Regions from separate parts of the Photobacterium sp. WH77 genome, predicted to be linked through region 1. Evidence: riboswitches for the same ligand, from Rfam matches in the RefSeq annotation. Region 1 holds a riboswitch; the other holds the start of a gene.
What was found. A riboswitch is a leader RNA that binds a small molecule or an ion and turns the genes downstream of it on or off. The one in region 1 is predicted to bind lysine.

Region 1 (11,559 bases):
CGTCACCATGACTGACCACGGTGCCATGGAGGCCGCGGGGGAAATGGCCAGTGATGCCATGACCCTTGGCTCGAATGCGTTAGCGTCGAATAACAGCGCCTTGACGGATGCGTTTAGTTTTGGACTGGAAACCTTCAACGGGGCGCTGAGTTCCCTTGGTGGCATGGCGTCGAACCAGAGCAATCTGGCCTCGCAGTCCATGCAGCTGGCGAACAGCATCAATGCCAGCGCCAACACAGGCGGGGCCAGTGACATAGGACGACAGAACACACAGGTCATGATGGCCTTTGCGGCGGTCATCGGCTTGGTGCTGCTGGTTGTGGTTCTCAAGAGGTAGCGGAATGTATCAGACACAGAAAATCATCGAAGTACAGCTACAGGCCGGAGAAAAGATAATCTCGGCTGTCAGTCAGTACCTGTTAATCCGTGACTGCTCCCATACCGTCACCTTGCTGGCAAAAACCCAGAACCGGGAGCTGGGGACAGAGCTGAAGAAAAATGACGTGGTGCCTTTGAGTGGTTTCGAGACCATCGAGCTGTACAACCATCACAGCACGGCAGTCACGCTCAAATACCAGTTAACCGATATTCCGGTTAACACCCAGTCTGACGCGGTGGCAATCAGTGGCGCGGTGGAGGTGCACAGCATCCGCGAACCCGTGACCATTGATGCGATTCAGCAGACCGTGCCCGTTGCGTTTGATACGCCCGTGTCTATTGCGAACTGGCCCGCGGTGCAGCCAGTGAGCGGAAAGATCACCGTAGGCAATTTGCCTGAGGTGCAGGCGGTGAGCGGGGAAATGGCGATCACCAACCTGCCCGCGGTGCAGACCGTTAATGGTCAAGTCACTATCGGTAATCTGCCGCAGGTGCAGGAGGTCAGCGGTCTGGTTGCGGTGGCCCGCAGTGATGCGCTCGCCAGTGCGGTGATCCCATTAGAGCAGGCAACCACTACGCAACTTCTCGTCGCCGACAGCAAGCGCCAGTCGGTACTGGTACAGACAGACAAAGCCCTGTTCGTCGGGGGTGAGGGCGTGGATAACCTGACGGGCATTTACATCGCCGCTGGTGAGTCCATGACGCTGGATACCGGGGCGGCGGTGTATGGCTATGCGCTGGAAGGGGCCACGGTGCGGACATTGGCAGAGGTGCGCCATGGCTAGATTACACGGTAGCGGCGGCGGGAGCTGGAAAAGCGGTGATATCAAGATCCACAACGGCCCCCTTGAATCTATCCCACTGGGCTGGGTGCTGTGTGACGGTAAGAACGGCACGCCGGACTTGTGCGACCGGGCATTAGTTGGTGCGGGCCGGGCGTACAGTCCGAATCAGACGTTCGGGACAGACAGCCGGGCGACAGGCAATCACACCCTGTCATCCAATCAGCTTCCCAGCTCGTCCATGACCTATCAGCGCACCAGTAACTTTCAGATCTCCAGCATTAGTAATGCGGGGGTGGCGAATCGCTCGGTGCCTAACAATGGTTGGAGTGCGTACGCCGAGACCGGGCGCTCTTCACCGCGGACACTGGGTTTACGGCTGCATAACGCCAGCACCTATGTCAGCACGCCGGGCAGCGGGCAATCACACAACCATGGTCACGTCGATGTGCGTCAAAAGTCGGTGGCCGTTATTTGGATTATGAAGCTATGAGAATTACAGCAGTCACACAGGATCAGCTCATCGTCATTGATGGTGTGCCGGCCTTTTTGGGACACATCGGCGGCTATGCCATGCGGCAAGGTGAATGGGCGGTTGATTTCAACACCCTGACCGGGCTGGGCCATATCGAATACACGGATAACCGCCCGAATCAGGTCATCGACAGCACAGTGTTTAACGCCGCCTATGCGTGGCTGATTGACGAGCACACACGCTATGTCACGGCCATGGCCGAGCAGCAAGCAGCAGAGGAAGCGGCACGTAATGAGCAACAACAAAATCTTATTGATACTAAGTCTGATGGTAGTGGGGTTAGCAGCAATGACGATGTATAAGCCGCGGGGCATCCGCAACAACAATCCGGGCAATATTGAAGACAACGGCACCGCATGGCGTGGCCGCGTCGGTAACGATGGCCGCTTTGTCATCTTCGACAGACCGGAAAACGGTATCCGTGCGCTGGCCCGGACACTGAAAACGTACCGCAACCTGCACGGTCTGACCACGGTGCGCGGCATCATCAACCGCTGGGCGCCACCTGTGGAGAATGACACCAGCGCCTATGTGAATCACGTCGCCGGGGCGCTGGGCGTGTCGCCGGACACCTCGCTGTCAGAAGCGGAAACCATGGACATCGTGCCCCTGATTATCCGCCATGAGAACGGTATGCAGCCTTACAGCGCCAAGATGCTCAATGCGGGCATTCAGGCAGCATAAGGGGGAAGGATGCTCGGTGCATTATTGAATCTGATCACGGGCGGGGTGACGGCTTGGCAGCAGCACAGCCGCAACAAGGCCGAAGCCCTGAAACGCAAAGACGAACTGGAGCAGGCCAAACACACAGCCAGGCTAAAACGGCTGGAATACGGGGACGAGAAAGCCGCCACTCTGGACGAGCTGAGTATCAAGGGCCGGGGCTGGAAAGATGAATTCATTTTGCTGGTTGTGTTCACGCCCCTGATGCTGTGTTTCTGGCCTGATTACGCGGGGTATGTGGATGCCGGATTTCAGGCGCTCAGCAGCATCCCAGAGCCGTACTGGTACGTGGTCGGGGCCATTGTCGTGGATGTGTTGGGGATGCGCTCCATGGTGCGCTACCTGCTGGAATTCTTCTCACACAAATTCAGAGGGAAACCCACTTGATAGAAATACTGCAACAACTGACAGCAATGGGCTTACCGCCCACCATGATCGCGCTGCTCATCGTGCTGTACAAGCAGGACAAGCGGCTAACAATACTGGAAACGAACGTACAACTGGGGAAAAAGCATGGCTAAGACAGGACTGAAAAGTAATGGCACACTGAAGAAAGGCTACCGCTTCGCCAAAGGTGGCCGGGTGGTGAAAGCGAAGAATGCGACGGTAAAGCGGAAGATAAAATAAGGTTAAGTCCGCCATTAAATTAATGGCGACTTTCCTTTTAACTGGCATTTATTAATCAATCATTGATTCGCCTAGGTGTGATCTAATTAAACTGTTGCATTTTGATATGAATGTCTCACCTACGTCATCGCCAAATTTAAACATTCTGTTTTCATCATCAATAAAGCTAACTAAGGATGAGAGTTTTTCAGTGCTTGACTGTGCTGTTATTTCCATATTTCTTTCATCTACCTTAGAGAAGCTAATACTGAGGATTACATTCCTTTCTTTAAGAAAAAATGAAACTTTAGGTAGTTCATCATCTTCTTCTATAAATTGTAACTCAGCTGTTTTTAATTTGAGATTTTCAATTATTCCTTCAAGTATTTCACGTGCTAGAGCATATAAAGCACCACCTTGACTATACTTAAGGAAATGACGAACATGTATGCTACTGTAAAAAGAGTCGTAATTTACCTCACCGACAGTGCCCATATGTTTTTTTGCAATAGAATTTGCTGCCTCGAACAAACTTATAATATCACTCTGTGAGTTTTCTGTGCTTGATGACTCCCTATTAACTATCTCATCACTTAATTCTTTAAAGTCATCTCCAATAAAATCGATAAGGTGTAGCGTTTCAAAGAATGCACTTTGATACATGCTTATTGAAGCATCATTCAGAGATAAAAATCTAACACCTAAGTTATGATGCAAAAATTTCAACTCATTATGTAAGTTACTCAGTAACTGAAGTGTATAGTTTTCAATTACATTTATATTGGAATTGTTTTTTGATAACTCCTCATTACATACATCTATATAACCTTCTAAAATTCTTTCCGTACAATCGAAGTAATGCTTTAACTGAGATGTTAAGTCTTTTTTTATAGAAAACTTACCCTTCTCAATTAGTCGATCACCTTCATAAATAGTTGTAAATATCACAGGCAAATCATCCTGCAATACAAATGAAAAACTGTAGTTTTTTGATATGCTGCCAAAAGTGTTTATAAAGTGCCGCTCTTTATCATTGAACTCGTCCCTTATTATTTTGTTTTTGAATGTTTCCAATTCTAATTTAGATGGTTGAGATGTTTTTACTGATATATAACTACTGATAAATAAGGGTAAAAGGATATTAAATAAACTTAAAGGAGCGTTGTATGTTTTAGTAAACTTCTCCAATAAAGGAGGTAGACTCTCTGAATTGTTAGCTATTAATATTGAAAGCGAAACCAAAATAAAAAAGAGGAAAAAAGACAACCAAAAAACAATGTTTTTATACGGAAAAATTTTACTTACTCTATTCTTTACATTTTCCATAAATCATCCCGACGCATTATGGTTTATTTAAGTTAATCAAATTAGCAGCGTAACAAAACATATAGCATAGTCTATCATTTCTTTGCCATGCTGAAAGCCAGTTATAGCCCTGTGTAGTATGCGGTTGCTTTTTAACTGTCTCACGATAATGAATTGGAAGATATTAAATTGAAATTAACAAATGAAGATGTGGCCAACATGTGGTCATCATTAAAGCTAATTACCTTAAAATACAATACCTTATTGCGAAAAAAAAGGCCCTCAATGAGCGCCTTTTTTACCGGAACGGGACGTGAAATTACTCAAAAATCTTACGGTGCAGATTCTGAGCAATAGGCATGGCATGTTCGGTTTTAACCAGGAAGCACAGGTTGTGCGGGCTGGCACCGTAGCAAATCATACGCAGCTTGTACTCGTCCAGCGAATCGAACACGGTACTCACTGAACCGGCAGTCTGACTCATGCGGTTACCAATCAGCGAAATCAGGCACAGATCCTGTTCAATCTCAACGCGACACAGCTCACTGAGCGCGGCATGCGCCCCCGGAGGCAGCGTGGGTGCGCCGCCGCCTGTATCGGTCTGATCCATGGTCAAAGACACGCTGACTTCAGAGGTAGAAATCAGATCAACAGAGACCTTATGCTCAGCCAGAATCCGGAAGACTTCGGCCAGGAAACCATAAGCATGAAACATGTTCAGGCTGGTCAGGGTGATCAGGGTCTGGTTCGAGCGCAGTGCCAGCGCACGGAACAGCGGTGCTTCAGTAACGGATTTACGGATCCAGGTGCCGCCTTGCTCTGGTGCCCTGGACGATCCAACAAACACAGGGATCTGACGGCGAACGGCCGGGATCAATGTCGATGGATGCAAGATCTTGGCGCCAAAATTGGCCATCTCAGAGGCTTCGCTGAAGCTGATTTCTTTGATTGGCGTGGCTTTGGGCGCAATACGCGGATCTGTGGTGTACATGCCTGGGACGTCAGTCCAGATTTCCAATGTGCCGGCACTCACCGCCTCAGCCATAAGGGCGGCACTGTAATCACTGCCACCGCGGCCAAGTGTTGTGGTGCGACCTTGCTCATCACTACCGATGAAACCCTGAGAAACGATAATCTTATCCTGCAGCAGAGGTAATAGCTTTTCCTCTGTCAGTTGACGAATCATTTCCTGTTCAGGGCTGGCTTTACCAAAGCGGCTGTCAGTACGCAGCACTTCCCGGATATCGTAGCGCAATGCGTCAGCACCCATCTCACACATGATTTGCGTAAACAGATGGGTAGACAGCAATTCACCGTTGGCAACCAGTTGATCTGTCAGCTCAGCCGATTTATGTTCTGCGGCTTTTATGGCAAGTTCGGCGACCTGATCGAGCAGTTCATCAATGTTACCCGCAACCTGTTCAGGCTGCTGTAAATCCGCCAGCACGCTGTGGTGAATGGCGCGAAGGCGCTCCATCAGGTTATGTCGGTGCCCGGCATCGGCCACGCCGTTGGCCAGTTCGACTAAAATATTAGTCACACCGGAACACGCACTGATCAACACCAGTTTGGTTGTCGGATTATTGATAACTATCTTAGCACTACGGCTCATTGCAACGAAATCAGCCACACTAGTGCCGCCAAATTTTGCGACTGTGATTTCAGCGTTCAACGCTGAAGAAGAAATTACAGGGCTCAATGTGATCTCCCACTTAACAAAGCGTAAACATGGGGCAAAATTTGGGGAATCTTTCCGACTTGAGTGTCAGAAGAGCCATTAGGCGAGACGTACTAAGACTGCTGCTACCAGAAGCTCTCCACCTGCACTGGATGATGCAGGTGACAGCCAGAAGGATTCAACCTTCAAAGCCGATACGGCAAGCCCCCTGTCTCACCGTATCTCGGCGTTGCTCCCCCTCTCTATGGTGCTTTGGGGTGGGGCCCCGCCGCATAGATACCTGGATAACGCGCCTCTTCCGTTTTCACCTGAAAAATGAGCTTTCTCAGGGTGAACAAAAATTGCCCTTATTGAATATGAGAGGGGGGGCTTTGTCAATGCTTGAATGCATTTTTCTGTGTCAAGATTGTTACTGACTTTGCATAAATTTGCCTGCCTGGTTTCAGGTACGGGTGGTTCTGTTATGCTCGCTAGGAATGCCCTGTAAAAGCGACTGTTGCCAACAATAACTAATGCACTGAATTATAAGTAACTTATGTGTCTGTGCAGATGGAGAAGCCTTATGACAATTCACAGTTTTTACCCACCTCAACGCATACTGATGGGACCCGGTCCGTCGGACATTTATCCGCAGGTGTTGCAGGCGCTCAGCCGCCCGACTGTCGGTCATCTTGACCCACTGTTCATTGGAATGATGGATGAGCTTAAGCAATTGCTTCAGTATGCATTTCAGACTACCAACCCATTTACTATAGCGGTATCTGCGCCGGGCAGTGCAGGAATGGAAGCCTGTTTTGTCAATCTGGTTGAGCCGGGCGAGAAGGTGATCGTCTGCCGTAACGGGGTATTTGGCGAGCGGATGCGGGAAAATGTTGTGCGCTGCGGCGGTGAAGCTGTGCTGGTGGATAATGAATGGGGAGAGCCGGTTGATCCGCAAGCCGTTGAAGCCGCACTCAAAGCCCATCCGGATGCGAAAATACTGGCTTTTGTGCATGCGGAAACCTCAACCGGTGCACTGAGCGATGCTGAAACCTTATCCCGTTTAGCCCGTGACCATGACTGCCTGACCATTGTTGATGCGGTAACCTCATTGGGCGGGGTGCCGCTGAAGGTTGATGAATGGCAACTGGATGCCGTGTACTCAGGCAGTCAGAAGTGTTTGTCCTGTGTACCGGGCCTGTCTCCGCTGACCTTTTCGCCGCGGGCCGTGGAGAAAATTCAGCAACGTAAGACACCGGTTCAGAGCTGGTTTCTGGATCAAAGCCTGGTGCTGGCCTACTGGAGTGGTGAAGGTAAGCGCAGCTATCACCATACAGCCCCTGTCAATAGCTTGTATGCGCTGCACGAAGCACTGGTTCGTTTACAACATGAAGGGCTGGAAAATGCGTGGCAGCGCCATGCCGAGATGCACGAGTTACTGCGCGATGGCCTGGAAGCTATGGGGATCCGCTTTGTGGTGGATGAGAAAAGCCGCTTGCCGCAACTCAATGCTGTTTTTATCCCTGACGGGGCCGATGATGCGAAAGTGCGTCAGACTCTGCTGGAAGAGTATAACCTGGAAATCGGAGCCGGCCTGGGGGCTCTGGCCGGAAAAGCATGGCGCATTGGACTGATGGGATACGGTGCACGTAAAGAGAATATCGCTCTGTGCCTGAAGGCGCTGGAAGAGGTGCTGAAATAATTATCAGCAAGGAAAAGATGCGGCTGCCCGGGCAGCCGCTTTTTTTTTGGGGAAGTCTTCAGTTCTTGTTTTCAGTCTTTGTCTGCTTGCCCTTCAGCCTGTGCTATCTGCGGCGAGGGGGTTACGGTTTTTGGCTTGGAAAACTGCGGTAACGCTTCATCGCTGAAATCCATACCCGGGAAAAGATACCGGGCCTCTTCGCGAACCTGTTCAGCTTGATAAGTGTTTGCCAATGCCTGATGAGCTTTGATCAGAAACTGATACAGAATGGGCCTTGGCAGCTCTTTGGCTTTATGGTCAGCCCAATGGATAAAGCTTGTCAGCAACGCAGGATTATCCTGCTGAATGCCCATTTTCAACTGGGTCTGATAAAGATCCCATTCAAACCGGTTGCGCCAGGCCCAGGTGTTATTGACCTTATCCAGGGCGGTTAAATCGGGTGGCGTGGATGATTCAAAGCGGGTCAGCATGGCGCCTGAATATAAGGTGGTGGCCATAAAGAGGCTGACGACAACAGGCAAAAGCATGGCGCTGATTCTGAAGGGCTTATAAAATCGCAGTGTTTGTTTGAAGTATTTCGCACTCAGGGCATCAACCCAATAGATCAGAAACACAAAAATAATCCAGTGGATCAGGGAGTGGTAAAAGGGGTATTCAAGCTGGGTATGCAGTGTTATTGGAAACAGGAGCGCGACCAGAGCCAGCTGAGTGTTGGCCGGTGCGCGGCGAATTTTAGCCAGCACCGCCGCTGCCGCAATCAGCAGTGCCAGTACAGGTAAAATACCCCCTTCACTGGCCCAGAAAAGTAACTCGTTATGGGGATGATCCAGCCCGGGTAACCCATGGGGCGTTTCAGGATCGGCCTGATGCGCTTGCGCTGTCTGCATCAGATAAGCGGGTTCAAAATTACCATAGCCGACGCCCGTGGCCGGTGAGTGCAGGAACATGTCCAGCGCTTGCGGGTAGATCACTGAGCGGGCACTTTCCAGCGACACTCTGCCCGGCTGCGGATTCCAGTTCAGGCTGCTGGTCAGGTTCCAGGTCACGCTTAATCCCATGACCAGCATCATCAGCCATACTCGCCATTGTACCCGGGCGGCAAACTGTATCAGGTAGGGCAGGATAAGCAAAACCCCCGCCACACTGGCAATCCAGCCGGTTCGTGAGCTGAGCACGAACAGCATGGGGATCACAGCGACAGGCGTTAACTGAAGACCGAGGTGGGAGAGCGTCCAGCGGCCCTGAACCATCGGCTGCCGTGCCAGCAGGTAAGCCGAAAGAACGAGCCCGGTGGCCAGGAAGCTGGCCATTACGTTGGGTTGCTGAAAAATCCCGTAGGGCCGGTTGAGATCCGTGTTATAGCCGATGCCATTGTCCGGCGAGATCCACAGAAACTGATACCAGGCCAGCGCGGCTTGCAGCCAGACCGCTTTTAAAAGCAGCCAGAGTATTTGCTGGCGCTGTGTCTGGCTGAAAGCAAACTGCTGCAGCGCCACAAAAAACAACCAGCCAGCCCAGAGGGTAATGATTCGGTTGACGGCGACTTCTGGTCGCGCTTCCGGGAAGAACATGGGGACAGACAGCGTGACGCAGCAACATAAGAGAACCAGCGTCAGGCGTGAATAACGCAATACTTTCTGTCGGCTGATCTCCAGCAGGCCAATAGCAATGGCAAAGCTGAAGGGAATCCAGCTACTGACATTAAAGGGTAGTTCCAGTCCGGCTCCTCCCTGATTATGCTGAAAATAATGCATCGACAGCAGAAACAGAAAAGTCAGCGCCAGAATAAAAGGTCGCGTCAGTGGTTTACTGATGGTGGCAGCGGCCAGTCTGGTGCCCCTTAATTGAATGACGGTCACGGTGTCCGGTCCCTCGGCAAATAGACAAAAAGTCAGGCTGAATTCAGCCTGACAGAGTGCATGAGTGTAATTATGCCTGCTGCTTTGCCGTTAATGCGGGCAGCAGGGGTTTTAGGAAGCGGGCCGTATGCGAACCGGCGACTTCGGCAACCTGTTCCGGTGTGCCTGTCGCAATGATCTCACCGCCACCGCTGCCGCCTTCCGGCCCCAGATCAATGATCCAATCTGCGGTTTTAATGACGTCCAGGTTATGCTCAATCACCACTATGGTATTGCCGTGATCACGCAGTCGGTGCAGTACACTCAGCAACTGCTGGATATCATGGAAGTGCAAGCCCGTTGTCGGTTCATCGAGAATATACAGGGTTTTACCTGTATCGCGTTTGGACAGCTCGCGTGCCAGTTTCACCCGCTGCGCTTCGCCGCCAGACAGCGTGGTCGCTGCTTGTCCCAGGCGGATATAGGATAGTCCGACATCCATCAGGGTTTGCAGTTTTCGGGCAATGGCTGGTACAGGATCAAAAAATACCCGCGCATCTTCCACTGTCATTTCCAGCACTTCATCAATTGACTGGCCTTTGTATTTCACTTCCAGAGTCTCACGATTGTAGCGTTTACCCTTACAGTTATCACAGGGCACGTAAACATCGGGCAGGAAGTGCATTTCAACTTTGATCACCCCATCGCCCTGACAGGCTTCACAGCGGCCGCCTTTGACGTTGAAGCTGAAGCGGCCTGGTTTATAGCCCCGTGAGCGAGACTCCTGAGTGCCCGAGAACAGCTCCCTGATGGGGGTGAAAATGCCTGTGTACGTCGCCGGGTTGGAACGCGGCGTTCGGCCTATCGGGCTCTGATCGATGTCGATGACTTTATCGAAGTGCTCCAGCCCCTGAATATCGTCATAAGGGGACGGCTCGCCTGTAGTGGCCCCATTGAGTCTATGGTGAGCAATCTTGAAGAAAGTATCGTTGATCAGGGTTGACTTGCCTGAGCCGGATACCCCGGTCACACAGGTCAGCAAACCAACCGGAATCGACACATCGACTGTTTTCAGGTTATTGCCCGTGGCGCCTGTTAGCTGAACCGTTTTTGCCGGATCGACAGGAACACGTTCAACAGGCACTTCAATTTGTTTTTTGCCGCTCAGGTATTGGCCGGTCAGGGAATCTTCCGAATTCAGAATATCTTCCATGGTGCCTTCGGCGATGATCTGCCCGCCGTGAACACCGGCGCCCGGGCCGATATCTATGATGTAATCCGCACTGCGGATCGCATCTTCGTCGTGTTCGACCACCAGTACGGTGTTACCCAGATCGCGCAGCCGGGTCAGGGTGCTCAGCAGGCGTTCGTTATCACGCTGGTGGAGGCCGATGGAAGGCTCATCGAGCACATACATAACGCCGACCAGTCCAGCGCCAATCTGGCTGGCCAGGCGGATGCGCTGAGCTTCACCGCCCGACAATGTTTCTGCACTGCGGGACAGGTTGAGATAGTTGAGGCCCACATTGACCAGGAAGGTCAGCCTGTCATTGATTTCTTTGAGGATTTTATCGGCAATCTGCGCACGCTGTCCTTCCAGTGTCAGCTCGGAAAAGAAGGTCAGCGCCTGGCTGATGCTCATTTCACTGATGGCCGGCAGGTTGGTACTGTCGATAAAGACATGACGTGCTTCTTCACGCAGACGCGAACCGTGACAGCTGGCACAAGGCTTGGTGGAGATATACTTCACCAGATCTTCGCGTACAGCATTGGACTCGGTTTCCCGGTAGCGGCGTTCCATGTTATTCAGAATGCCTTCAAACGGGTGACGGCGAACTGTCACATCGCCGCGATCATTAATGTATTTAAACTCAATATTTGTGGTGCCTGAGCCCTGCAGCAATACGTTTTGTACTTTCTTCGGCAGACTGCTGAACGGTGATTCAACATCAAAATCGTAATGTTCAGCCAGTGAAGTCAGCATCTGAAAGTAGTAGTAATTGCGTTTGTCCCAGCCCCGGATGGCACCGCCG
Region 2 (11,559 bases), on a different contig from region 1:
ACGTGTCATCCGTGCGATTTGCCATTGAGCGTTTGGGTTATCAAGTGACCGTCAGCCGGGATCCTGAGATTGTACTGGCGGCAGATAAACTCTTCCTGCCCGGTGTAGGGACCGCCAGCGAGGCTATGAAAAACCTGGCCGAGCGCGACCTAATCACACTGGTAAGCCAGGTCGACAAACCCTTGCTGGGTATCTGTCTGGGCATGCAGCTGCTGGGTGACTACTCAGAAGAACAAGGCCTGAATGGTACAGAACGCGTGCCCTGTCTGAAGCTTTGTCCGGCACCGGTGCAGAAAATGCGCACCGGTGAGCTGCCCTTACCGCACATGGGATGGAATACCATTACTCCGGAAGAGGGCCACCCATTATTTAACGGCATCCCTGCTGGCAGTTATTTCTATTTCGTCCACAGCTACGCCATGCCGGCGTTTAACACCGAGCAAGGCAGAACGATAGCCAGCTGTGAATACGGCCAGCCATTTACTGCCGCAGTGCAAAGCGGTAATTACTACGGTGTGCAGTTTCACCCTGAACGTTCCGGTAAAACCGGTGCACAACTGATTCAAAACTTTCTCGATATGTAGGACGACAAGGACTGGTTATGATTATTCCCGCACTCGATTTAATAGATGGCCAGGTCGTCCGCCTGTTTCAGGGCGATTACGGTCAGGTAACCGAGTATAAAGTAAACCCCGCAGAACAGTTTGCGCTGTATCATCAGGCAGGGGCTGACTGGCTGCACCTGGTTGATCTGACCGGCGCGAAAGACACCTCTGCTCGCCAGCTCGATTTAATCCGTGCCCTGCTGGCCAGCACGCCTGCCAATATCCAGATTGGAGGCGGCGTTCGCAGCGAGCAAGATGTTGCCGACTTACTGAATGCCGGCGCGCAGCGTGTTGTGATTGGTTCAACCGCGGTTAAACAACCGGAAGTTGTTAAGGCTTGGATGGAAAAATACGGCCCGGAGCGCATCGTACTGGCGCTGGACGTCAACATCGATGACAACGGCCAGCGCAAAGTGGCCGTCTCCGGCTGGCAGGAAGATTCAGGCGTCACCATTGAAGCCCTGATTGAAGACTTCCGCACCGTGGGCCTTAAACATGTTCTGTGTACGGATATCTCCCGCGACGGCACGCTGGCTGGCTCTAATGTCGATTTGTACCGCGACTTATGTGCGCAATACCCAGACGTTCAGTTCCAGTCATCCGGCGGTATCGGATCACTGGATGACATTGCTGCACTGAAAGGCTCAGGCGTTGCCGGCGTGATTGTCGGCCGTGCCCTGCTGGACGGTAAATTTACCGCAGAGCAGGCATTTGCCTGCTGGAACGAGTGACAAGGAGCCTGACATGTTAGCAAAACGCATTATTCCCTGCCTGGATGTCCGTGACGGCCAGGTCGTTAAGGGTGTCCAGTTCCGAAATCACGAAATTATCGGTGACATCGTTCCGCTGGCAAAACGCTACGCGGAAGAAGGGGCCGATGAGTTAGTTTTCTACGATATCACAGCGTCCAGCGATGGCCGTGTCGTTGACAAAAGCTGGGTCGAACGTGTCGCTGAAGTCATCGATATTCCGTTCTGTGTCGCGGGCGGTATTAAATCAGCCGACGATGCCCAGCAAATACTGCAATTTGGCGCGGATAAAATTTCTATCAATTCGCCGGCGTTAGCCAACCCTGCGCTGATCACTGAGCTGGCAGATAAATTCGGTGTGCAGTGTATTGTGGTGGGTATCGATTCTTACTTTGATGCCAAAACCGGTCAGTATCAGGTTTACCAGTTCACCGGTGATGAAAGCCGCACCCAGGTCACCCAGTGGCAAACCGCTGACTGGATTGAGGAAGTGCAGCGCCGCGGGGCAGGTGAAATCGTATTGAACATGATGAACCAGGATGGTGTTCGTCAGGGCTATGATCTGACTCAGCTGAATCTGGTTCGTGACATTTGCAAAGTGCCGCTTATTGCCTCCGGCGGCGCCGGTGAAATGGCGCATTTTGCCGATGCCTTTACTATCGCCGGAGTTGACGGCGCCCTCGCCGCTTCGGTTTTCCACAAGCAAATCATTAACATTGGCGAACTCAAGCAATACCTCAAACAACAACAGGTGGAGATCCGACTATGAGCCTGAGCAGTGAAATTAATTGGGACAAGGTCGACGGTCTGGTCCCCGCCGTAGTGCAGGACAGCCGCAGCGGCCAGGTACTGATGCTGGGCTACATGAATGATGAAGCCCTCAGCAAAACGCTGGATACCCGGCAGGTGACTTTCTGGTCACGCAGCAAACAACGTCTTTGGACTAAAGGCGAGACATCCAGCAATGTGCTGCAACTCAAACAAATTCAGCTCGACTGTGATCAGGATACCCTCCTGGTCAGCGCCGAGCCTGTTGGCCCCACCTGCCATCTCGGTACAACCACCTGTTTCGACAAGGGCAGCACAGACAGCGGAGACACTGCCACCGCCCCCGATCTGGTGTTTCTTCACCGACTGGAGCAAGTGCTGGCAGCCCGCAAAGGCGCCGATCCTGAGTCCTCTTACACCGCCAGCCTTTACGCTCGTGGCACCAAGCGGATTTCGCAGAAGGTGGGCGAAGAAGGCGTTGAAGTCGCGCTTGCGGCAACGGCGGGTGACAAAGAGGAGGTAATTTCCGAATCAGCCGACCTGATGTATCACCTGATAGTGTTGCTTCAGGATCAGGGTCTGAGCCTGTCTGATGTGATTGCCAAACTACAGGAAAGGCACAAAGGCTAAAGTCCGCGACAAGCCTCATTAAAAAAGGAAGCTTCAGCAGCTTCCTTTTATATTTTGTTTTCATTAATTATTACGTTGGCTTTATCAGGCGCTTTTCGCCGCCTGACGAGCTTGATCCATCGCTTCTTTATAATGCTTCCGGCAAACCGATACGTATCTGTCATTACCACCGATTTCAACCTGATCGCCATCTGCAATGGCTTTACCTGACGCATCATGGCGAATCACCATGTTCGCTTTTCGGCCGCAATGACAAACGGTTTTCAGTTCGACCAGTTTATCGGCCCAGGCCAGCAGGTACTGACTACCTTCAAACAGCTCACCACGAAAATCGGTACGCAAGCCATAGCAAAGCACAGGAATATCCAGTTTATCGACCACTTCAGTCAACTGGTGAACCTGATCTTTCGTCAGGAACTGGCATTCATCCATTAACACGCAATCCACTCGTGACAAGCTGTTCATCTGAGACAGCTTATCCCACAGGTTATCTTCCGGGCTATACAGTTCAGCCTCTTCAGACAGACCAATTCTGGAACTGACCTTACCCTGACCAAACCGGTTATCAATGGCTGCGGTAAAAATTACCGGCGACATGCCGCGTTCACGATAGTTAAAAGACGACTGCAACAGCGTCGTCGACTTCCCGGCATTCATCGCCGAGTAATAAAAATACATTTGCGCCATCAGGCTTTCCGCATCACTCTGAATATCGCAAGATGCTACCGAAGAAGAATGCGAATTGGAAGTCTGGCTCCCGGCTTCATGCGGTGAGACCACTTTACGATGAATTACTGTACACAGAGATAAAAAAACCGGCTCAGTGCAGACTAAGCCGGTTCAGTGCCATCTTTCTACGATAGCTAAGCTGCTCTTACGCGCCTTTCAGCGGGCGTTTGGCAATCCAGGCAAGGGATACACAAACCAGTAAGAAAGCGACTGTCGCAGCCACAAAAGACACCGCCAGAGATTCTGTCATCCCTAACACGGTAAAGCCTACTGCAGAAACAAGTGCAACGGACAATGCGTAAGGCAACTGTGTCGACACATGGTCAATGTGATTACAGCGTGCCCCCGTTGAAGACAATATGGTGGTGTCTGAAATAGGTGAACAGTGATCGCCAAAAACAGAACCAGCCAGTACCGCACTGAGCATAGGCAGAATCAGGCTGATGTCAGTTGCCGCAGCCAGATCACCGGCTATCGACAACATAATACCAAAGGTGCCCCAGGACGTACCGGTCGAGAAAGCCATAATACCGGCCAGCAGAAACAGAATCACAGGCAACCAGACAGGGTTAATATTGCCCTGAACCAAAGTCGACAGGAATTTACCTGTTGCCATATCGCTGATTATGCTACCGATTGTCCAGGCAAAAAACAGAATAAGAATGGCACCGAACATGGATTTCGCACCAATCCATAAAGCATGCGCAATGTGCTTTACCGGAATAGCCTGGCGTCCAACGGCAACCAGTGCCGATAATAACCCCAGCAGACCGCCGTAACACAAAGAGGCCCCAACATCGGTAGACTCAAATGCGCCAAGAATAGAAAACGGTTTACCGTCAGCCTGCAAACTCTGATTACCGGTGTAGATCATGAAGAATAATGTGGCTGCCACCAGTACCAGAATAGGAATAATGAGATCGCCCACTTTTCCATTTTCACTTTCTTCTATTTCAAGTTCGTCATTCAAATCTTTGGCTTCGGCATGAACTTCTTCATTGTCAAACCCGCGAGCATGACTGGCCTGAACTTCATGCTTCTTCATCAAACCAACATCTAATTGGAACCAGGCAACAACAAATACCATCAGCAGCGCGAACACAGCGTAAAAATTCATAGGAGCCAGTTGCATGAAGGCGCTCAACGCAGAATATTCAGTCACACCATGTGAAACCAAAATACCCCCCACCACTGTAATGATATATGCCCCCCAACTGGATGCAGGCATCAGTACACACATAGGTGCGGCAGTGGAGTCCAGAATATAAGCCAGTTTTGAGCGGGAAACATAAAAGCGGTCGGTGACTGGCCGGGAAATCGAACCAACCGCCAAGCTGTTGAAATAATCATCAACAAAAATAAACACGCCAAGAAAAGCCGCTAAAAGTTTTGCACCGCGTTTACTTTTAATCTTAGTTTGCGCCCATTGTGCAAAAGCACGCGTACCGCCAGAGAGCGTCAGTAATGCTGTGGTCATGCCTAATAAAAGCAAGAAAGCAACAATACTCATATTCCAGGTATTGATGCTGTCACCATCTATAAACAGCCCTTCAATTTTGTTTCTCAAATAAGAGACAGTATTGAACATACTGAAATCAGTCAGCAATAACGCACCGATCAAAATGCCAATACCCAGCGAGAGAAGCACTCGTCGAGTAAGAATAGCAAGGCTTAACGCCACGAGTGGCGGTAAAATGGAAATGGAGGATTGGGAAAAATCTACTAGGTTCATGATCTCTACTACAACCGATCGTGGTTGGAGATCTACTGTTAAACACGGTACCGATGTCAACCGTGATGGGAAGCGATATAGGAAAGAGACTGATGCCCCTCCCGACCCCACAGTAGCGCTCCATAGTTAATTGTAAGTTACTATGGCAGTGTTGTCCCTTTCAGTGACAACCCCAGCAAGGTGATTTGACAGACCAGCCTTACTTCGGCATTAGCTCCTTTCACTGACGTTCCTCGGGGTCACCTCCCGCCAGTTACTGATAGATAATGCACCTCTACCCTTAGTCAAGGAATCGCGTATTCTACTTTTTGTTATCTGATTTGCAACTACAGAAAGCCAATATCTGCTACTTTGAGTTAATACTACTGCACTAATCTTCTGTATTTACTTACATTTGCGCCCAAAACGCACTGTAAATGAATATGAAATTATTAGCATTACAGCAAGTTAAAATATTCGTACTCCCCCATTTTATTAACAAGCAAAAAAACGAATGGTGCCGCCTTTCATTGTTCAAAGATAAAGTTCAAGTATAAAAAACCGCCTGATTAATAATGCAAACTAACAATTTTATTTGGCAGTTGGGTTTAAAAAGTATTACTATTGCAGATATAAAGTGATTCACTAATAATTAGTATAACGCCAACAGGAAATTTGAAATGTCTGATGCAATGAAAGCGCTATTAAACCTTCGTAGTCTTCGTGCACTTGCTCGTGAATATTCACTGGAGCAACTGAAAGAAGCCCTGGAAAAACTTCAGACCGTGGTTGATGAACGTGAAGAATCAGAAGCGGAAGAAATCGCGAAAGAAAAAGAGCGCGAAGAAAAACTGAAGCAATACCGAGATATGCTACTGGCTGATGGTATTGATCCTGAAGAACTGATGGCAAACATTGGTAAAGCAAAAACCAAGCGTGCAGCTCGCCCGCCTAAATACAAGTTCATCGATGAAAACGGTGAAGAGAAAACCTGGACAGGCCAAGGCCGCACGCCAAGCGCTCTTAAAAAAGCACTGGATGAAGGTAAATCTCTGGACGACTTCAAGCTTTGATCAAACAAGGTTGATCAAGACCAGATCAAAAAACCCGGCATTGCTGCCGGGTTTTTTATTATTCGCAATTAATAACGCATATCGTTTTTTGTTCAGCTAAATCCGCAGCTACCGAATACTGTCTGCCAGTGTACTGACGGCTAACGCAAAATAATGCGACCGGTTCCATTTCAGTAATGTTTGGTAATTACCGTACACTAAGTAAGCTCTGCCATGATTATCGTCTGGTTGCACCAGCCATGCATTGATATCTACCTTAGGTAGTGCAGTGCCATTCAAACGGCGCACACCCAGTTGATCCCACTCAGACAACGTTTTCATCTTTTGGGATTCCACACCTTTCAGGGTGTCGCTCAACCTATCAGGAATACGTACCTGGCGTCCCCATGTGTATTTGTCATCCCAACCTGATTTACTCAGGTAGTTGGCCGCAGAAGCAAAAACATCATCTTCCGTTTTCCAGATATCAGCTTTATCGTCGCCATTTCCGTCAACAGCAAAGGTCAGGTATGAGGTCGGCATAAACTGAGGCTGCCCCATGGCACCGGCCCAGGAGCCTTTCATATCCGCTGCACTAATATGGCCTTGCTGTAAAATAGTTAAAGCCGCCATGACCTGCTCACGGAAGAAGGCTTCACGGCGACCTTCATAAGCAAGCGTCGTCAACGCTTCAATGACATTATACGAGCCGGTTAAGCGACCAAAATTACTTTCCACGCCCCACAATGCCACGATGAACCTGGGCTGAACACCATACTGACGCCCGATTCGCTCCAGTGCCGTTTTATGCTGCTGATAATACTTATTCGCCTGTTCAATTTTCCACTGGGGAACAGCTTTAGGTAAATATTCATCCAGTGTTAACTTCTTTTCTGGCTGATTTTTATCAGCTTTAACTGCACGTTCAATGAATGTGACATCAGCGAAGGCGGACTCAAGAATCGAATCATCTATCCCCTTCTCACGTGCTTCTTGTTTTAGCCCGGAGACATAATTATCAAAACTTTCATCAGCCGATACTATCGGTGATGCAAGGCCTAGTCCTAAGGACACAAAGACAGCTACCCATTGCTTACGCATATCCACCCTTTCATCGTCATGTATTATTTTCTGACTTATTTGCTTTGTATTCGTCTAGAAGGTTAGTCACAGGAGGCGGAATTTGCAGGTAATAACCCTGGGTAGAGAGCAACTCCCGTACCTTATTGATATCCGCCAACGCTAACTTCCTCTCATTACTCAGTTTTAGCACCATAACAAACTGAGGTGTACCAAAAGTGCTCAATAAGGCTTCAGGTACATCTGAAAAATCATCTTTGGTATTGATATATAAATAGGTGTTTTCTTTTTTAGAGCTTTTATAAATTGCACAAAACATGAGCTGACCTGCAGGTTACCAATCACCATTATCTGACCACAAAAAGCAGAAAACATTCCACCCCGAATCAGGATCAGGGTTCCTCTGCGTTCTGCGTTCACCATTGTGGCTATCATTTAAACTTTATACCGAACTCTGACAAGGAGAACTTGCTGAGACCTGCCTGGGAATATAACATGCTATAACCTATGTGATAACGTACCTGAGCGCGAAATTGTCCGCGTAAGATGAATAAGCCATGACAAAAACGGCAGAATTAAAAGGGGGCAGTTACACGCTCTCATCCTTACACTTGGCTGACGGCGGCTTAGAACAGGCAATCAGTTTCCTGAAGGACAAAGTGGAGCAGGCTCCGGCATTCTTTGCCCATGCGCCTCTGGTGATTGATGTCAGCCAGGCTGGCAGGGCACTTGATTTCGAACAACTTCGACAAGGCATTCAGGATGCGGGTATGATCCCCGTCGGGATCAGTGGCTGCAAGCCCTCTCACCTGCAAGCACAGGCGAAATCAGCCGGTTTTGCCATCATGAATGCCGCCAAGCAGGCCCGGGCCACCAGCCCGGTGATGGAGCCAGCAAAAGTGATTCGCACCCCGGTTAGATCGGGGCAACAGATTTATGCAAAAAATTGCGATCTCGTCGTATTGAATCATGTCAGCGCAGGTGCTGAAATTATTGCTGATGGATGTATCCATATTTATGGGTGTTTGCGTGGCCGGGCTATTGCCGGCGCCAGCGGCCAAACTCATGCTCAGATTTTCTGCCATAATTTACAGTCAGAGTTGATATCTATTGCTGGTAATTATTGGCTAAGTGACAAAATTCAAGACGCTTTTTGGGGAAAAAGTGTCGCTATCTCTCTGACTGACAACAATTTAAATATAGAGCATCTGGCTGTATAACTTTGAAAAGGAATAATACAGATGGCACGAATTATCGTGGTGACCTCAGGTAAAGGTGGGGTAGGTAAAACGACCTCCAGTGCGGCCATTGCGTCCGGCCTGGCCTTAAAAGGTAAAAAAACGGCCGTCATTGATTTTGATATCGGCCTGCGGAATCTGGACCTGATTATGGGCTGTGAACGCCGCGTTGTTTATGATTTCGTCAATGTTATCAATGGCGAGGCAAAACTTAATCAGGCGCTGATTAAAGACAAGCGTGTAGACAACCTGTTCGTCTTGCCGGCTTCACAAACCCGTGACAAAGATGCCCTAAGTAAAGAAGGTGTCGAAAAAGTCTTGTCTGAATTAGATGCACTGGGTTTCGACTTTATCATCTGTGACTCACCGGCAGGCATAGAGACAGGCGCGCTGATGGCCTTATATTTTGCAGATGAGGCGATAGTCACTACCAACCCTGAAGTGGCCTCTGTGCGCGATTCAGACCGTATCCTTGGTATTCTCGACTCTAAATCCCGTCGAGCCGAAAACAGTGAATCACCGGTTAAGCAACATTTATTGCTGACTCGTTATAATCCTTCGCGTGTGGTTCATGGCGATATGCTCAGCGTCGCGGATGTTGAAGAAATTCTGCACATTCCACTGCTAGGCGTCATACCTGAGAGCCAGTCTGTTCTGAATGCATCTAACAAAGGTGAACCCGTTATCCTGGACGCCGATTCAGATGCAGGTCAGGCATACCAGGACACAGTTGCACGCTTACTGGGTGAAGATCGCCCGTTCCGATTCTTAGAGGAAGAGAAAAAAGGCTTCCTGAAACGCATATTTGGAGGCTAACCACACTATGGCTTTGCTAGAGTTCTTCCGCCCCAAAAAACAGTCGACCGCGAGTGTGGCGAAAGAAAGGCTGCAGATCATTGTTGCTGAACGTCGCTCCGCGAGTATGGGTAATCCGAGTTATCTGCCCCAGCTCAAACAGGATATTCTTGAGGTTATCCGCCGTTACGTTGATGTCTCACCTGAGCATGTCACGGTACACCTCGATCAGAAAGAAGAAGACCTGTCGGTACTGGAACTCAATGTCACCCTGCCCGATGAAAAATAAAAAAATCCCCGGTTCGCCGGGGATTTTTTTCAGGTGTTAACTTGGTTTGTTACCGTACAAGCTTTAAGCCTGAACCAAAGGCAACACCCGATGAGCAAAAAGCGCTCTTCGCCAGCCAGACAACATTTCAGGCAACTGATCTTCAGGGCAGCCCTTCTTCCATGCCCAACTCAGCAACTGATTAATTTGCTTCTTCGAGGCAAGAAACTCCGTCGCCAGCCCTGTTTCTTTGGCCACGGCATTTACTTCATCTTTGATGCGTTTAACCATTTGTTTATAGCCGGGCATTTCCATCAAACGAAACAATGGCTGCGGATAATCCAACTGGCTCATTTTTTCAACGTCTTTCACAATGGAAATCAAACGGTTACCATGTCTTTGAATCTCACGCTCATCAAAACCTTCCTGAGCCATAACCGCTTTTGAGGTGATCTCATAGCGAGCAATTTTCCAAAGATGCAGCTCTTTGAGCACAAAGTTAAGTGCCAGATCGCGCTTTCTCGCTTCCCGAAGACGCCAGGAAGCCAGCTTCTGTAAGATAGCCAATTGTTTAGGGGATAGCTGCCAGGCATTCTTTATGTCTGTGTAAACTTGCTCCGGGTCGGGAACACGGCTGCGCTTTACCAGCATGGTTTCGCATTCCTGACGCAGGGCATCCATCCACCCTTTCGCTTCCACTTTTGCCAAAAGCTGCTGATACAAAGGCAACAGATAAAAAACATCTGCGGCGGCATAATCAAGTTGCTTGTCACTCAGAGGACGAGCAAGCCAATTCGTTCTGGCTTCCCCTTTTTCCAACTCAACGCCCAGATATTCCTGCACTAAGGCACCAAATCCCGTCGACAAGCCGTGGCCGATAAAGGCCGCCATGATCTGAGTATCCAGCATAGGCGCGGGCATGCAGCCAGCAACAGACTGAAACACCTCCAGATCTTCACCACAGGCATGCAGCACTTTCACAACATCAGGATTTTGCATTAACGCCCATAACGGCGACATATCAGTCAGCTTGAGAGGATCAATCAAAGACAGAAGTTCGCCGTCATAAAGCTGGATCAGCCCCAACTGAGCAAACAGGGTCCGTGTACGAACAAATTCGGTATCCAACATTACCGCCTGTTGTTGACTTGCCTGCTGGCAAACCTCAGCCAGTCTGTCATTCGTGGTTATAATCTCAAATTTCAAAACTCACCTTTTTCAACATAACAAGCAGATACCAGCCTGTTTTCTCTGTGTTCTAACGCCATTCTCAGATGAATACTGGCTGCTGGCATAAAACAAAGTGCCGGCTATGTAAGCCGGCACTGAACCTGGAACAAGTTTATCCTAAAATTCAGGATTATGCTTGCGCTGTCTCTTGTTGCGCTACCTTCTCTGACTCTTCACGCAGTGCACGGCGCAGAATTTTACCGACATTGGTTTTCGGTAATTCATCTCTGAACTCCACCACTTTAGGCACTTTATAACCGGTCAAGTATTGACGGCAATGCGACAACAACTCTTCGCGGGTCAAGCTGGAATCGCGTTTCACAACACAAATCTTCACCACCTCGCCCGAAGCTTCATCCGGCTGACCGATTGCCGCCACTTCCAGCACTTTACTGTGCAAAGCGACAACATCTTCAACTTCATTGGGATACACATTGAAGCCAGAGACCAGGATCATATCTTTCTTACGGTCAACGATATGTAAGAAACCGTCTTCGTCAAAACGCACAACATCGCCTGTCGATAACCAGCCATCTTCTGTCAGCACCTCACGCGTTGCTTCAGGGCGCTGCCAGTAGCCTTTCATCACCTGAGGACCATTGACCTGCAGTTCGCCGGTTTGATCCATGGCCAGAACGTTACCCTCTTCATCCACAATACGAATATCTGTCGAAGACACAGGCAGGCCAATCGAACCATTGTAC

Region 2: another riboswitch for lysine. It lies ahead of L6J37_RS03385 (Na+/H+ antiporter NhaC family protein); the one in region 1 lies ahead of lysC (lysine-sensitive aspartokinase 3).

The regions. Positions count from the first base shown of each region.
Region 1 is NZ_JAKLTE010000005.1:15,031-26,589, forward strand. Features, by position in the region: gene L6J37_RS06525 (hypothetical protein) at 1-337, shown strand, start outside; gene L6J37_RS06530 (hypothetical protein) at 342-1,163, shown strand; gene L6J37_RS06535 (hypothetical protein) at 1,156-1,653, shown strand; gene L6J37_RS06540 (hypothetical protein) at 1,650-1,997, shown strand; gene L6J37_RS06545 (structural protein) at 1,948-2,379, shown strand; gene L6J37_RS06550 (hypothetical protein) at 2,389-2,805, shown strand; gene L6J37_RS06555 (hypothetical protein) at 2,802-2,939, shown strand; gene L6J37_RS06560 (hypothetical protein) at 3,097-4,350, opposite strand; gene lysC (lysine-sensitive aspartokinase 3) at 4,649-6,028, opposite strand; lysine riboswitch at 6,132-6,313, opposite strand; gene L6J37_RS06570 (pyridoxal-phosphate-dependent aminotransferase family protein) at 6,570-7,688, shown strand; gene L6J37_RS06575 (PglL family O-oligosaccharyltransferase) at 7,760-9,547, opposite strand; gene uvrA (excinuclease ABC subunit UvrA) at 9,618-11,559, opposite strand, start outside.
Region 2 is NZ_JAKLTE010000002.1:201,677-213,235, reverse strand. Features, by position in the region: gene hisH (imidazole glycerol phosphate synthase subunit HisH) at 1-584, shown strand, start outside; gene hisA (1-(5-phosphoribosyl)-5-[(5-phosphoribosylamino)methylideneamino]imidazole-4-carboxamide isomerase) at 602-1,336, shown strand; gene hisF (imidazole glycerol phosphate synthase subunit HisF) at 1,350-2,123, shown strand; gene hisIE (bifunctional phosphoribosyl-AMP cyclohydrolase/phosphoribosyl-ATP diphosphatase HisIE) at 2,120-2,752, shown strand; gene L6J37_RS03390 (thymidine kinase) at 2,837-3,439, opposite strand; gene L6J37_RS03385 (Na+/H+ antiporter NhaC family protein) at 3,627-5,213, opposite strand; lysine riboswitch at 5,319-5,498, opposite strand; gene L6J37_RS03380 (H-NS family histone-like protein) at 5,873-6,265, shown strand; gene L6J37_RS03375 (lytic murein transglycosylase) at 6,374-7,345, opposite strand; gene L6J37_RS03370 (YcgL domain-containing protein) at 7,362-7,643, opposite strand; gene minC (septum site-determining protein MinC) at 7,882-8,544, shown strand; gene minD (septum site-determining protein MinD) at 8,566-9,378, shown strand; gene minE (cell division topological specificity factor MinE) at 9,386-9,646, shown strand; gene rnd (ribonuclease D) at 9,710-10,831, opposite strand; gene fadD (long-chain-fatty-acid--CoA ligase FadD) at 10,986-11,559, opposite strand, start outside.